4 regions of the Rhizobium sp. X9 genome follow, and region 4 is predicted to be linked to each of the others. Evidence: riboswitches for the same ligand, from Rfam matches in the RefSeq annotation. Region 4 holds a riboswitch; each other region holds the start of a gene.

Region 1 (3,418 bases), 1.4 Mb from region 4:
ACGGCGACATCAGACGCCAGCGCATTCTCGCCGCGCTCGACGCCAATGGCTGCAGCCCCCTCCCTGAAACGGAAGCACAGCTGCCGCCGGCTCCCGATGTCACCCGCTACCCCGATGCCTTTCGCCAGCAGGAAAATCAGCCGGGACAGGCCGGGCTTTCGCCCTATCCCGGCTCCGCCGGGGAAGGTGGGCTTAGAACCCTCTGCGTGCGCACCTGCGACGGCTCGTTTTTCCCCATTGCCGCCAATGCCTCGCCGCTTGATTTTCGCGCCCAGGCGGAGCAATGCCAGAAAATGTGTCCGGGAACAGAGACGGAGCTTTATTTCCACTCCATGACGGATCAGGAAACCGCCGACATGGTGTCTGCCGAAACCGGAAAACCCTACAAGGACCTGCCAACCGCCTTTGCCTATAAAAATGCCTCGGCAAAGGCACCGGGCTGCGCCTGCAACATGGCCGCCTATCACGACGAGATGCAGAAGCAGGAAGAGGCAGCCCGGCCGGAAGCCGAAAAACCCTATTCCGGCATCACCACCATCCCATCACCGCAAGGCGACAAGGCTCAGAAACCCGCAGAGCAGCAGCAGGCCGCAAAGCCGCCGGAGCAACCGGTTCCTGAACGCGACTACGACCCGAACGACAGCAAGGTCCGCGTCATCGGCCCGAAATTCCTGCCCGATCAAACTGGGCGGATCGACCTGAAGAACCCCGCGCTGAAGGGTATACAGCCGCAGCAATAGCGTGCTGTGGGGCCTCCCCCTTAGGGCGGTCAGTTATGGAGCGAGCGCGTGCAGCTTGTTTCTTCTCCCCGACGGGGAGAAGAAACAGGCGGCAACGCTTTGCCTCTCACAAGCGAGCCCCAGCCTCCCTCTACCGCCCGCCCCACCGGTTGCGAAACACCAGTTCCTCCAGCGGCACGCGCTGACGCCAGCCCTTCACCGCCAGTTCCGGTTCGGTGTAAAGCTCATCGACGCGGCCGAGGCAGAGCCAGGCGACGATTTCGATATGGTCGGGGATTTCCAGAATGGCGCGAATGTCGCTGTCGTGGAAAATGCTGACCCAGCCGACGCCGATGCCTTCGGCGCGGGCCGCCAGCCAGAGGTTCTGGATGGCGCAGACGGTCGAATAGACATCCGTGCGCGGATTGTGGGTGCGGCCCAGCACCACCTTGCCGCCACGCGTCGGATCGCAAGTGACACAGATGCTGAGCGGCGCCTTGCGGATGCCCTCGAGCTTCAGGCTGCTATAAAGCGCCTGCTGCTCGCCTTCAAACATCGCCGCCGCCTCCTCATTGGCGCGGCGGAACGCCACCCAGGCCGCCTGTCTGACCGCGCCGTCGGTCACAAGCGTGAAATTCCACGGCTGCATGAAGCCGACCGAGGGGGCGGAATGCGCCGCCTTCAGCAAACGCTCCACCACATCATCCGGCAGCGGATCGGGCAGGAACTGGTCGCGCACATCGCGGCGGGTTTCAATGACGCGGTAGATCGCCTCGCGCTCCTCCTCCGAAAACGGGCGAGCGGGCGAAAGCGCATGATCGGACGCATTGGCATCGAGTGAACTGGTCGCGAGCGGATCGGTCGGCATCGTCTATCCCCAACAATGCTGGCGCGCCGCCATAAAAACCGGCTCCGGTTTCCAAACGCACGACACGCCCTTCAACAACCTGCCGCCGTCCACGCAGCCAGTCTATCCTGTCAGGCCGGTCTTCTGACTCGGCTTCATCCGCCCGCTTTCGCCTTCCCGAATTGCTTCAGTGGCATCAGAAAAAGGGCATCCGCCTCACAGCGCTGGGCACGTTCCGGTTTCGCACCGGATTCCCGATTCTCCCGCCGCAAATTGCGGGCACCTGACGCAAGAACCTATGGGCAAGAAAGCTTGCGAATACAAGCATATTGCAGAGCGATGCGGCAATGTGACCATGGCGAGCCCCCTACACCTCCGTCATTCCGGCCTTGAGCCGGAATCCAGCCAGCCCAAGTCCTTGGGCTGAGACGAGTCTTTTCACCGCGCAGACGCGCGTCTACTGGATTCCGGCTCAAGGCCGGAATGACGGGTCCTCCTTTACCGCATCACTCCACGGGGAAATAACGCACATACGCAAACTCATCCCCATCCGGTGACCAATTGGGTGAATTCATCGTTCCCTGCCCGCCAAACAGCTCGAACAGCGTCTCCACATTGCCGCCATCCATGTCCATCAGCCGCACGCGCACATCAAGATCGCGCGGGTGGTCGAAGACATCGGCGTCGTAGGAGACGAAGACCACCTTGTCACCCCTGGGGGACGGGTGCGGGAACCAGTCGCCATAAGCGCTGTCAGTGATGCGCTCGACGCTGGAGCCATCCACCCGCACGCGCCAGATCTGCATCAACCCGGTGCGGCTGGAATTGAAATAGATCCACCCGCCATCCGGCGAATAATCCGGCCCGTCATTACGGCCCTCACCATGGGTAAGGCGCGTTTCAACACCGCTGGCTATATCCATGGCATAGATGTCGAAAACCTGATCGCGAATGCCGCAATAAGCAAAGCTTTTCCCATCCGGCGACCAGCCGTGCCAATAGGACGGAAGGTTCCTTGTCATCAGCCGCGGCGTGCCGCCCGTCGATGGCAAAAGGTAGATGGCGCTCTTGCCGAATTCCACCTTGTCTGAAATGGCATAGAGCGAACCATCAGGCGAAATGCCGTGGTCGTTGTTGCAGAGCGTGGCAAAGCCGGTATCGACTTTCTCCGGCGCAGCATCACCGGCAAGAGACAGGCGATAGAGCAGCCCTTCGGCGTTCAACAGCAGATATCTGCCGTCCGGCGACCAGTTCGGCGCCTCGAACAGCTCGGATGTCTGCCACACCACCCGCATCTGCCGGGTGCGGATGTTGAAGATTTCGATGGAACTGCGCATGCTGCCTCCCGGGCCTGTCGATAGTCTGGATCGGGACGGCGCGACGCAGATATTCCATTTGCATCCGCCACCACCGTGATTATGATCCTAGGGCCGCAGGCACCGTCCTGCAAATTCAAATAGGAAAAAACGCCAGCGCTCCGGCACCGCCCGCACCGCTTCCCGTTTCTCCCAGATCCGAGGTTCCGCGATGAATACCATCGCCGATCACGGCATCCGGTTCGGCCGGATCGCCGCAATGCTTCCTGTCAAGAATATCGAAAAAGCCCGTGATTTTTATGTCGGCGTGCTGGGTTTCGAAAAGACCTTCGAAAACGGCAATCCCGTCGGTTTCATGATCCTGAAACAGGGCAATGCCGAGCTGCACCTGACATTGCAGCCCACCCATAAGGCAGCGCCCTTCAATGTGGCGCATATGATGGTCAGCGATGTCGATACGCTGCATGAGATTTGCAAAAGCCATGGGCTGCGCATCATCAAGGGCCTGCAGGACAAGGATTATGGCCTGCGTGCCT
Region 2 (3,418 bases), 880 kb from region 4:
TGACGTCGATGGGTGGGCTGAAGGTTACGCCCGACACAACCTATGACGCGCTCGACCCTGACAATATCGATGCGCTCGTCATTCCCGGCGGTCTCAGCTGGGAAAAGGGAACGGCTGCCGATCTTGGCGGGTTGGTGCAGCGGTTTCGCAAGAAGGACCGGCTGGTTGCCGGCATCTGCGCGGCGGCAAGCGCGCTCGGCGGCACGGGCGTCCTTGATGACGTCGCCCATACCGGCAATTCGCTGACCTCACATAAGGCCTATCCGGCCTATCGCGGCGAGAGCCTTTATCGCGACCAGCCGAAAGCGGTCAGCGATGGCGGCATCATCACGGCAGCCGGCAGTGCGCCGGTGAGTTTCGCGGTGGAAATTCTGAAACACCTCGGCCTCTTTGGTCCGGAAGCCGAGGCGGAACTTGGAATTTTTGCGGCGGAGCACCGGTGAGGCGCATTCTGGTATCGACAGTTTTTGCGGGCCCTCCTAGCCTCATTACTGTGCTTGTCACGGGAATCCAGCCAGCCCAAGTCCTTGGGCTGAAAAGACTCATCCCGCTGCGCGAGAGCCGCATCGACTGGATTCCTGTGACAAGCACAGGAATGAGGGTGGTGGGGAGGTTAAGTCGTGAGACTATCGCGCATTACCCGCGATCAAGCACCCGGCAGACACGGGGCGCGACATCCCCGCCCTCGCCCGCAATAGCCCGGCGGATATCGCGACTGTTCAAATGCAGGCTACGACCGGCGGGCAAGGCCGAGCGTTTTATCTTGGCGAGTGCCGCAGCCGTAAAAGCAGCTTCGTGCTCGTGGAAGAAAGCGAGCGCCGCCCCCCTTTCGGGGCTGGCGCCAAGAACTGCCTTGAAGGCAAGGCGGTGCACGGCGCAGAAAGCGCCGTGACCGGGAACGGCAAAACGCAGCGCATCGAGTTCGTCACTCCATCCCGCTGCGTCCTGCATGGTCTCAAGCCGACTGGAAGCGCTTCAGGAAAAACGCGCTCAATGTTCCAAGCAGAGCCCAGAAAACAAAGCTGGTAATGGTCGCGGCAACAATGAACTGGCGCTCCAGCGGCAGCGGCGCCAGCGCATGTTCGCCTTCCGGCGGAAGCGGCGCGCCCACAACATGCGGGGCAACGATCAGCACCAGCGCCAGAACGATTGCCCAGGGTTCGCGCCGGAACGCGATCAGCGCGATGCCGCCCGCGGTTGCGGCAACGGTTGCGAGCCACCAGATCTGCCGCGCCTCAAGTGCTGCAGCCGGGCTTCCCGGCAGTTCCGGCGGCAGGCCGATCATCGGTGCGAGCATGACGGCGGCGAAACCGGCAACGCCCCACAGAAGACCTTCGCGCCAGCCGGCATTGGTGCCACGCAGAGAGATGAGGCCGGTCAGCACCAGTGCGTAACCGATGGCGGTCAGAACATTGGCGGCCACCGTATAGGCGGTGCGCTCGAAGCCATCGGCCGGAGCCCAGGCCTCCTCATCATGTTCATGGGCGGGAACGGCGGCCGCGGAACCGGCAGCGGGCGCATCATGGCTGTGGGCTGCTTCGCCACCGGCGCTTTCATAGGTTTCCGCCTGAAGGATCAGCGGCGTGGTGCCGACAGCCTGCATGGCCGAGACGGCGAAACCGCCGACGATGCCGACGAGAACTGCGGTAAAAACGATATTGCGAAAGAACGACATGCTTTACCCCTCAATGGCAGGGGAAAGCATTGGCATGACGTGTGTCATGCGCGGCATTGTGAACGGCTTCGACATGCGAAAAGCCGACAAAACCGACGACGAACAGGCCAAGCACGATCGCCGTCAGCGATTGCGCGAAGCTGCCCGTTTTTGCTGAAACGGCGGCATTTGCCGTATTCTGGTTGATGGACATGGTGACCCCTCTTACGGCGCGACCCCGCGCCTTTAGACGCGGCGGAACGGCAAGAAGCCGCGCAGCCGCATGCGATACACTTCACCACGGGGATAACGAGACTGACACAGGGAGCCACCTTGCCTGGCCGCCCTGAAATTCCGCTCTTCCGGACACCCCGCCGGCATGGACATTTCCGTAATGGCAGGTCTCCTGGCTTACGGGTCAAAACCTGAAACGCCTTCCCGACATCACCCTCGCCTTGATCGGGAACCTCGGTTCCCCGCGAGATGGCTTACCAGTGGCATTTCGTTTCAGGCTCTCCGCTCACAGTTGCGGGGGCAGCCACGAATGAGGATGTCTCCCTATCGTGTTCCCTTTTCACCTTCCGGAACGCCCGGAAGGAACCATCACAGGATTGTTATCCGACGGGTGGGTGCGGGAGTCAATGGCGGGCCTGCTTTCCAACCGCACGCCGTCGCCTCCACCTTCGTCACCCCGGACTAGATCCGGGGTCCAGCACGATCAAGTCCTTGATCGCAATAGATCCGTCTCACGGCGCAGACGCGCCGTGGCTGGATGCCGGATCAAGTCCGGCATGACGGCCGAGGGTTACCGCGACGGTATCGCCTTAAGATAGGCGGCAATCGCATCGCGATCATCGGCCGTCAGACGCGCCATGTTCTGCTGCACCTTGACCATGGAACCGCCGACGCTGTCGAATTCCGGGGTGAAGCCGGTTTCCAGATAGCTGGCAATATCGGCCGCCGCCCAGGCTCCCATGCTTTGCGAACCGGGGGTGATGTCGGGGATGCGGCCTTCGCCCTCCGGATTGGGACCGCCGGCCAGCCATTTATCCTTGAGGAACCCGCCAAGCGCGTTGCGCGGCGTATGGCATTCGCCGCAATGGCCGGGCCCTTCCACCAGATATTGGCCACGCAGCAATTCGGCGTTGGCATTGGCAAGCTCGACGCGGGGCCGCGTCGATGTGTCGAAATAGAGGAATTTCCAGCCGCCCAGCGCCATGCGCAGGTTGAAGGGGAAAGGCAGATCGTGATCCGGCGCGTCGTTCTGGCTGGCGGGCAGGACTTTCAGATAACCGTAGAGGTCGTTGATGTCCTTCTGCGTCATGCGTGCATAGGAGGCATAGGGGAAGGAGGGGTAAAGATGTTCGCCGTTCTTGCCGACGCCGCGCGTCATGGCATCGCCGAATTCCGCCAGCGTCCAGCTGCCGATGCCATGCTGCGGATCGGAGGAAATATTGGGCACATGGAAGGTGCCGAAGGGGCTTTTCAGCGCCTGCCCGCCCGAAAGCGTCAAAAGCGCATCACCCGTCGCATCGGGTGCCGCATGGCAGCTTGCGCAGCCGCCGGCCCAGAACAGCGTTTCGCCATTGGCCAGATCCGGCTCGCCGAGGCTCACCCAATGGCTGGGCGCCTGCCGCTGAGGCGCGGTGACCCAGGCGAAAATTCCGTAACCCGCAATGGCCGCAACCGCGATCCCGCCCGCAAGCTTCGTCCAAATGGAGGACATGACCCCTCTCCCCTTTTGCCCGACCGAGCATATTTGGC
Region 3 (3,418 bases), on a different replicon from region 4:
GCGCCTTGGCTCTCCAGATAATCGGCAATCCATCCGGCAATGTCGCCATTGGCGGTGCCAACCACCGATGGGAAACCGACAAGACGCTCAAGGATTTCGATTGCGTTCATGGCCGTCTCCGCTGGCCGGCCGCTTACGCTTGACCGGATTGTCATCGCAAAAGCTTAGAATGGTCTGCGGCGTTTATCTGCCGAAATGCGGATGATTTCGGTAGATTGTTGTGTCCTTCCAGTGCTTTCAGGAAATTCGTGCTGGTGAGGCTGGTTATCTTCGGGTGTCGTGGCTGGGCTGCCTGGACCGAATGACGGTTCCGCGCAGAAGGGATGAGGGCCTTTTGGTATGGACCTGCTCAAAGTCGATAGTTTCGAGTTGCGGACGGTGGATATCGCCGAAATGGATGCCGATCATCTGCATGCGCTTTCCATGGCTGTCGGGTGGCGTTATCACGCAAATGAATGGTGTTTCCTGCGCCAGTGCGGCGTTGGACTTGCCGCGCTGGACGAGATTGACCGCGTTGTCGCAACCGCGATGCTCTTTCCCTATGCCGAGGGTTTTGCAACACTCGGCATGGTCATCGTTTCCCCCCGCCTGCAGGGGCAGGGCGTCGCACCATGGCTGGTGCGGCAGTTGATCGCGAAATTCCCCACCGTCTCCCTGCGGCTGAACGCGACGGACGTGTCGCGGCGGCTGTTTTCCGGGCTCGGCTTTGTGGGAGATACGGAAAAAGTGCATCTCCTTCGGGGAAAGCCGCTGTGCCCTGTCGAAATGCCCACACCTGGTAAGAAAAGAAGGATCGAGCCACTGTCGGAAGATCATCTGGCGGACGTGGTGGCGATCGACCGGCTAGCCTTCGGCGTCTCGCGCCGTGGCGTCCTCCAGCGGCTTCTGAAGGAGAATACGGGTTACGGATTGTTCGAGGCGGATCACCTCATCGCTTTTGCATTGCGCCGAGTGGCGGGGCGGGGCCACATCGTCGGCCCGGTCGTTGCGCGCGAGGAAACCGATGCGATCGCGCTGGTCCAGCGGCATTTTGCCGATCTGGATGATCAGCTGGTGCGCCTCGATGCCGTGTGCGACAGCGGGCTTTTCACCGATTTTCTGGTGCAATCCGGGTTGGTGGTGATCGAGACGCTGACCACCATGTCGAAAGATGGGCCTCAACCGGTCGGCTCGGGCGCGGCGAAAATTTTCGCGCTGGCAGGTCCGTCTTTGTGTTGAGCTGCGGCACTATCGCAATTGACGCCCCGCCGCTTGGCCCGTATGTCAGAAACCGACGGTTCCTGAAGCCGAAGGGCAAAGGGATTAATAGGGAACATGGTGCGGGTGATGTTTTTCGCCCAATGCCGTGGCTGCCCCCGCAACTGTAAGCGGATTGCCGCTCATCCCCGTGACGCCTGAAAGCGTCATGCCACTGTATCCTCCGGGATACGGGAAGGCAGATGAACGGTGCATATTCGCGAGCCAGGAGACCTGCCGTCATAATATGGACCATCGTTACGGGCGGGGATGCCCGGAAGAGGAGCTGATTATGACCTTTCCGTCTGCGGAAACGTATTCCGTGCCCCGTTCTCCATCTCCACACACGCCATCCGTTTGTCGCCACGCGTTTTGATACGCGCCGCTTCGGATCACGCCACCTAATTTAGACTGGAGAACATATGTTTTATTTCAAACACCTGCCGGTTACGGCCGCTCTTATGGCCGTCGCATTTGCCGCCGGCACTGCCCATGCCACTGAGACCGTCTATCCGCTGACGATCAACAGCTGCGGCGAGGATATCACCTTCAGGCAGGCGCCTTCGCGCACTGTCTCCGTTGGCCAGAGCACGACAGAGGTTCTTTATCTGCTCGGTGTTGCCGACAGGGTGGTTGGCACGGCGCTGTGGATCGGCCCGGTTCTGAAGGGTTACGAGGAGGCCAATGCAAAGGTCGAGCGGCTGGCTGACAATGATCCGAGTTTCGAGGCCGTGGTCGGCAAGAAGCCGGACCTCGTGACGACGCAGTTCCAGTGGCAGATCGGCCCGGAGGGTGTTGTCGGAACACCGGCGCAATTCGCCGAGCTCGGTATCCCCGTTTATACCTCGCCCGCCGATTGCATGGGCAAGGACAATTCCGGCGGTGGCGATGGCGTGCGCAACACCGTCTTCACCATGGACCTCATCTATCAGGAAATCCGCGACCTCGCCAAGATCTTCAACGTGCAGGATCGCGGCGAGGAAGTTGTTGCCGACCTGAAGAAGCGCGAAGAGGCAGCCCGCGCCAAGATTGCATCGGCGAATGGCAAGCTTTCCGCCGTCTTCTGGTTCTCCAGCGCCGAACTCGATATCGATCCCTATGTGGCCGGCCGCAAGGGTGCGCCAGGTTACATCATGTCCGCGCTCGGGCTGAAAAATGTCATCGAAAGCGATGAGGAATGGCCAACCGTCGGCTGGGAAACCATCGCCAAGGCCAATCCGACCGTGATCGTCGCCGGCCAGATGGATCGCCGCCGTTTCCCTGCCGATGATGTTGCCGTCAAGCGCAAGTTCCTTGCGACCGATCCGGTTGCCAGCATCATGCCGGCCGTCAAGGACAAACACGTCTTCGACATGGACGCACAGGCGATGAACCCGACCATCCGCACGATCGAGGGCATCGAAACGCTGGCCGACGCGATTTCCGCCGCCGGCCTCGCCAAGTGAACGGTTTTTCCGTCCATCTAGGCAGGGCTGGTCTGGCTTTTGCCGCGCTGGCCCTGCTGCTCGTCGCGCTGATGGCCGGAGCGGCCATCGGTGAGACTGCCATTCCCTTCGATGTGGTGGCCAAAACCATCGCCAACCGTGTCTTCCACGCGGGTTATCCGCTGGAGCCGCTGGATGAGGGCATCGTGTGGAGCTACCGTCTCAGCCGCGCCGTCGTCGCCGCCTGTTGCGGTGCTTCGCTGGCGCTCGCCGGTGCGGTGCTGCAATCGCTTTTGCGCAATCCGCTCGCCGATCCCTATATTCTCGGCATCTCCGCCGGTGCGTCCACTGGCGCCGTCGCGGTGGCGCTTCTGGGCTTCGGCGCCGGGTTTCTGACGATGCCGGCAGGCGCTCTGATCGGTGCTTTTGTCGCTTTTTCGCTGGTCAGCCTTCTGGCGGTCAGGGCAGGACACGGCAACAGCGCCATCATTCTGGCGGGGGTCGCCGGTTCGCAGCTGTTCAACGCCCTGACATCTTTCATCGTCACCAAATCCGCCAATGCAGAACAGGCGCGCGGCATCATGTTCTGGCTTCTGGGCAATCTTTCGGGGGTACGCTGGCCGGATGCCTGGCTGGCTTTGCCGGTCAGCCTTGCGGGTCTTGCGGTCTGCCTCTGGTATGCCCGCGCACTCGATGCCTTCGCCTTCGGCGGTCAGGCCGCAGCCTCGCTTGGCATCCCCGTGCGCTGGGTCTATGCG
Region 4 (3,418 bases):
CGCGCGCGGCTGCCTTTGGCTCCAAGGTCGTCATCCTCGACGAGCCGACCGCAGCGCTCGGCGTCAAGGAAAGCCGCCGCGTTCTGGAGCTTATTCTGGATGTGCGCTCGCGCGGGTTGCCGATCGTTCTCATCTCTCACAACATGCCGCATGTTTTCGAGGTTGCGGATCGCATCCATATTCACCGGCTGGGCAAGCGCCTGTGCGTCATCAATCCGAAGGATTACACCATGTCCGACGCCGTTGCCTTCATGACCGGCGCCAAGGAAGCGCCAAAGGAAACGCTTGCCGCATGACGCTGAAGCTTGAGACGATCGTCGAAGACGTTCTTCGGCGGGCAGAGGGCCAATCCCGTTTCATCATCGCCATTGCCGGTCCCCCTGGGGCCGGCAAATCCACGCTGGCGGATGCGCTCTGCGACGCTCTGCTGGCGCGGAGCGAAACGGCTGCCGTCCTGCCGATGGATGGCTTTCATATGGACAATGGCATTCTCGAAGAGCGGGGGCTGCTGCCGCGAAAGGGCGCTCCCGAAACCTTCGATGTGCGTGGTTTCCTCGATATCGTCTCCGCCGTCCGCAAGGGCGGACAGGAGGTGCTTGTTCCGGTTTTTGACCGTTCCCGCGAAATTGCCATCGCCTCCGCCCGTGCTGTCCCGCCAGAGACACGCTTTGTCCTTGCCGAAGGCAATTATCTCCTGCTGAATGAAGCGCCCTGGACCACGCTTTCCGACAGCTTTGACCTCACCATCTTCGTTGGCCCGTCCGTCGCGGTGCTTGAAGAGAGGCTGCGGAACAGATGGCAGGGTTACGGTCTCGATGCGGCTGCGATCCACGCCAAACTTTTTGAGAACGATCTTCCCAACGGAAAAAGGGTAATCGAGAACACTCGCCCCGCCGATATTCGCATCGATATCTGGGAATAGATTAACGCTTTTCCCGTCTTGAGCGGCAACTCCATTTATCGTTAAGCCTTTGTTGACTCTGTGTTGAATCTTTTTGATCCACAGGGTGGGGCTTTTCCATGTCTATTTATTGACGAGAAAATTTCCTCATATACTATATGTGGTGTTCGAGGTTCTTCCGATTCGCAAGCGTCGGGAGCTAAGACGGGAATTCGGTGCGTAACGCCATTAATGGCGGAGCAAGGCCGAAACTGCCCCCGCAACTGTAAGCGGTGAGCATCGTTCCGATTTGGGTCACTGGAGCCGAAAGCTCCGGGAAGGCCGGAATAGATGTTGTGACCCGCAAGTCAGGAGACCTGCCTTGAGCGCAAACGTCCACGGGCGGGGTGTCCGGAGGAAGGTGTTGACGCAAATGATTTGCGTGCGCCCTTTTCTGCCCCCTCCAGAACAAGCTTCGGGGTGAAGTCATGCCAGTGCATTTTTTTGAGTTCCTGCGCTCGTCGGCGTAGAGAATGATTTTCCACGGCTAAAGGCCGTGCCCGCCACCTGAATGACAGAACCATCGCCAACCGATTGCGATCGCAATCGGCAATGTTGAGCCGTGTGCAAAAGCGGCTTCGAAAGAGGAAATCATGACCGTCACCGTTTACAGCAAGCCCGCCTGCGTCCAATGCACCGCCACCTATCGCGCACTCGACCGCATTGGCGTGAGCTACGAGATCATCGATATCTCCGAAGATGCGGATGCGCTCGATCATGTTCGCGGCCTTGGTTACATGCAGGTTCCGGTGGTCGTCGCCGGCGAGCGCCACTGGGCGGGTTTCCGTCCAGATATGATCGGCTCGATCAGCTGAGGCGGCGGGCGATGGGGCTGATCGTCTATTATTCCAGCCGGTCTGAAAACACGCATCGCTTCCTTCAGAAACTGGGACGACGATTGTTTCGCCTGCCGCTGGGTGCCGAGGAGGAGGTGCCGCATGTGTCGGAACCCTATGTACTCGTCACCCCCACCTATGGGGGCGGCGGCACGAAAGGGGCCGTGCCGAAACCGGTGATCCGGTTCTTGAACGAGCCTTCCAACCGAAACCTCATTCGCGGCGTCATTGCGGCGGGAAACACGAATTTTGGCGCAGCTTTCGCATCCGCCGGAGATATCGTCTCGCGCAAATGCGCGGTGCCGTTTCTCTATCGCTTCGAGCTTCTCGGCACGGAGGAAGATGTCGCCAATGTCAAACATGGATTGGAACGATTTTGGACACGCTGACCTCGAGCGCGCTGCGCAAGGACGCCAAACAGCCGGTAGCCGCAAGCCAGAAACCGGTCGATACTGGGCTGGACTACCACGCGCTGAACGCGATGCTGAACCTCTATGACGCGGATGGAAAAATCCAGCTCGACAAGGACCGCCTTGCGGCGAGGCAATATTTCCTCCAGCACGTCAACCAGAATACCGTCTTTTTCCATAACCTCAGGGAAAAGCTCGATTATCTGGTGACCGAAGGATATTACGAGCAGGAGGTGCTGGACCAGTATTCCTTCAATTTCGTTCGTGACCTCTACGATGAAGCCTATGCCCGGAAATTCCGCTTTCCGACCTTTCTCGGCGCCTTCAAATATTACACCTCCTATACGCTGAAGACCTTCGACGGAAAACGCTATCTGGAGCGTTACGAGGATCGCGTCTGCATGGTGGCGCTGGCTCTGGCGCGCGGCGATGAGCAGCTTGCCCGCGATCTGGTCGACGAGATTATTTCGGGCCGCTTCCAGCCGGCAACGCCGACCTTTCTCAACGCCGGCAAGAAAAGCCGTGGTGAGCTGGTCTCGTGTTTTCTGCTGCGTGTAGAAGACAATATGGAGAGCATAGGCCGCTCCATCAATTCGGCCCTGCAGCTTTCCAAGCGCGGCGGCGGCGTGGCGCTGTCCTTGACCAATATTCGCGAATTCGGAGCGCCGATCAAGCAGATCGAAAACCAGTCTTCCGGCGTCATTCCTGTCATGAAGCTGCTGGAGGATAGTTTTTCCTATGCCAACCAGCTTGGCGCGCGACAGGGTGCCGGCGCGGTCTATCTGCATGCCCACCATCCGGATATCATGCGTTTCCTTGATACGAAACGCGAAAACGCCGACGAAAAAATCCGCATCAAGACCCTGTCGCTCGGCGTGGTGATCCCCGACATTACCTTCGAACTCGCCCGCAACAACGAGGATATGTATCTGTTCTCGCCCTATGATGTGGAGCGGGTCTATGGCGTGCCGCTGACCGAGATTTCGGTCACCGAAAAATATCATGAAATGGTCGCCGACAGCCGCATCCGCAAGAAGAAGATCAAGGCGCGTGAGTTCTTCCAGGTCATCGCCGAAATCCAGTTTGAAAGCGGTTATCCCTACATCATGTTCGAGGATACGGTGAACCGCGCCAATCCGATCGCCGGTCGTATCAGCATGAGCAATCTCTGCTCGGAGATTCTTCAGGTCAGCGAAGCGAGCGAGTTCAACGCCGATCTGTCCTATAGCCAT

Evidence for each region. Region 4 has a riboswitch for cobalamin ahead of nrdH (glutaredoxin-like protein NrdH). Riboswitches for the same ligand answer to the same signal wherever they lie in the genome.
Region 1: another riboswitch for cobalamin. It lies ahead of bluB (5,6-dimethylbenzimidazole synthase); the one in region 4 lies ahead of nrdH (glutaredoxin-like protein NrdH).
Region 2: another riboswitch for cobalamin. It lies ahead of JZY08_RS03020 (CbtB domain-containing protein); the one in region 4 lies ahead of nrdH (glutaredoxin-like protein NrdH).
Region 3: another riboswitch for cobalamin. It lies ahead of JZY08_RS17555 (ABC transporter substrate-binding protein); the one in region 4 lies ahead of nrdH (glutaredoxin-like protein NrdH).

What each region holds. Positions count from the first base shown of each region.
Region 1 covers NZ_CP071311.1:1,464,930-1,468,347, forward strand. Annotated here, with positions in the region: gene JZY08_RS07205 (DUF2865 domain-containing protein) at 1-740, shown strand, start outside; gene bluB (5,6-dimethylbenzimidazole synthase) at 871-1,587, opposite strand; cobalamin riboswitch at 1,683-1,868, opposite strand; gene JZY08_RS07215 (TolB family protein) at 2,073-2,903, opposite strand; gene JZY08_RS07220 (glyoxalase superfamily protein) at 3,094-3,418, shown strand, end outside.
Region 2 covers NZ_CP071311.1:626,681-630,098, reverse strand. Annotated here, with positions in the region: gene JZY08_RS03035 (type 1 glutamine amidotransferase family protein) at 1-443, shown strand, start outside; gene JZY08_RS03030 (hypothetical protein) at 637-951, opposite strand; gene JZY08_RS03025 (CbtA family protein) at 956-1,675, opposite strand; gene JZY08_RS03020 (CbtB domain-containing protein) at 1,686-1,868, opposite strand; cobalamin riboswitch at 2,033-2,274, opposite strand; gene JZY08_RS03015 (cytochrome c) at 2,460-3,380, opposite strand.
Region 3 covers NZ_CP071312.1:569,982-573,399, reverse strand. Annotated here, with positions in the region: gene argE (acetylornithine deacetylase) at 1-110, opposite strand, end outside; gene JZY08_RS17560 (GNAT family N-acetyltransferase) at 340-1,218, shown strand; cobalamin riboswitch at 1,258-1,493, shown strand; gene JZY08_RS17555 (ABC transporter substrate-binding protein) at 1,659-2,681, shown strand; gene JZY08_RS17550 (iron ABC transporter permease) at 2,678-3,418, shown strand, end outside.
Region 4 covers NZ_CP071311.1:2,893,685-2,897,102, forward strand. Annotated here, with positions in the region: gene JZY08_RS13880 (ATP-binding cassette domain-containing protein) at 1-296, shown strand, start outside; gene JZY08_RS13885 (nucleoside triphosphate hydrolase) at 293-922, shown strand; cobalamin riboswitch at 1,055-1,280, shown strand; gene nrdH (glutaredoxin-like protein NrdH) at 1,534-1,755, shown strand; gene nrdI (class Ib ribonucleoside-diphosphate reductase assembly flavoprotein NrdI) at 1,767-2,165, shown strand; gene nrdE (class 1b ribonucleoside-diphosphate reductase subunit alpha) at 2,153-3,418, shown strand, end outside.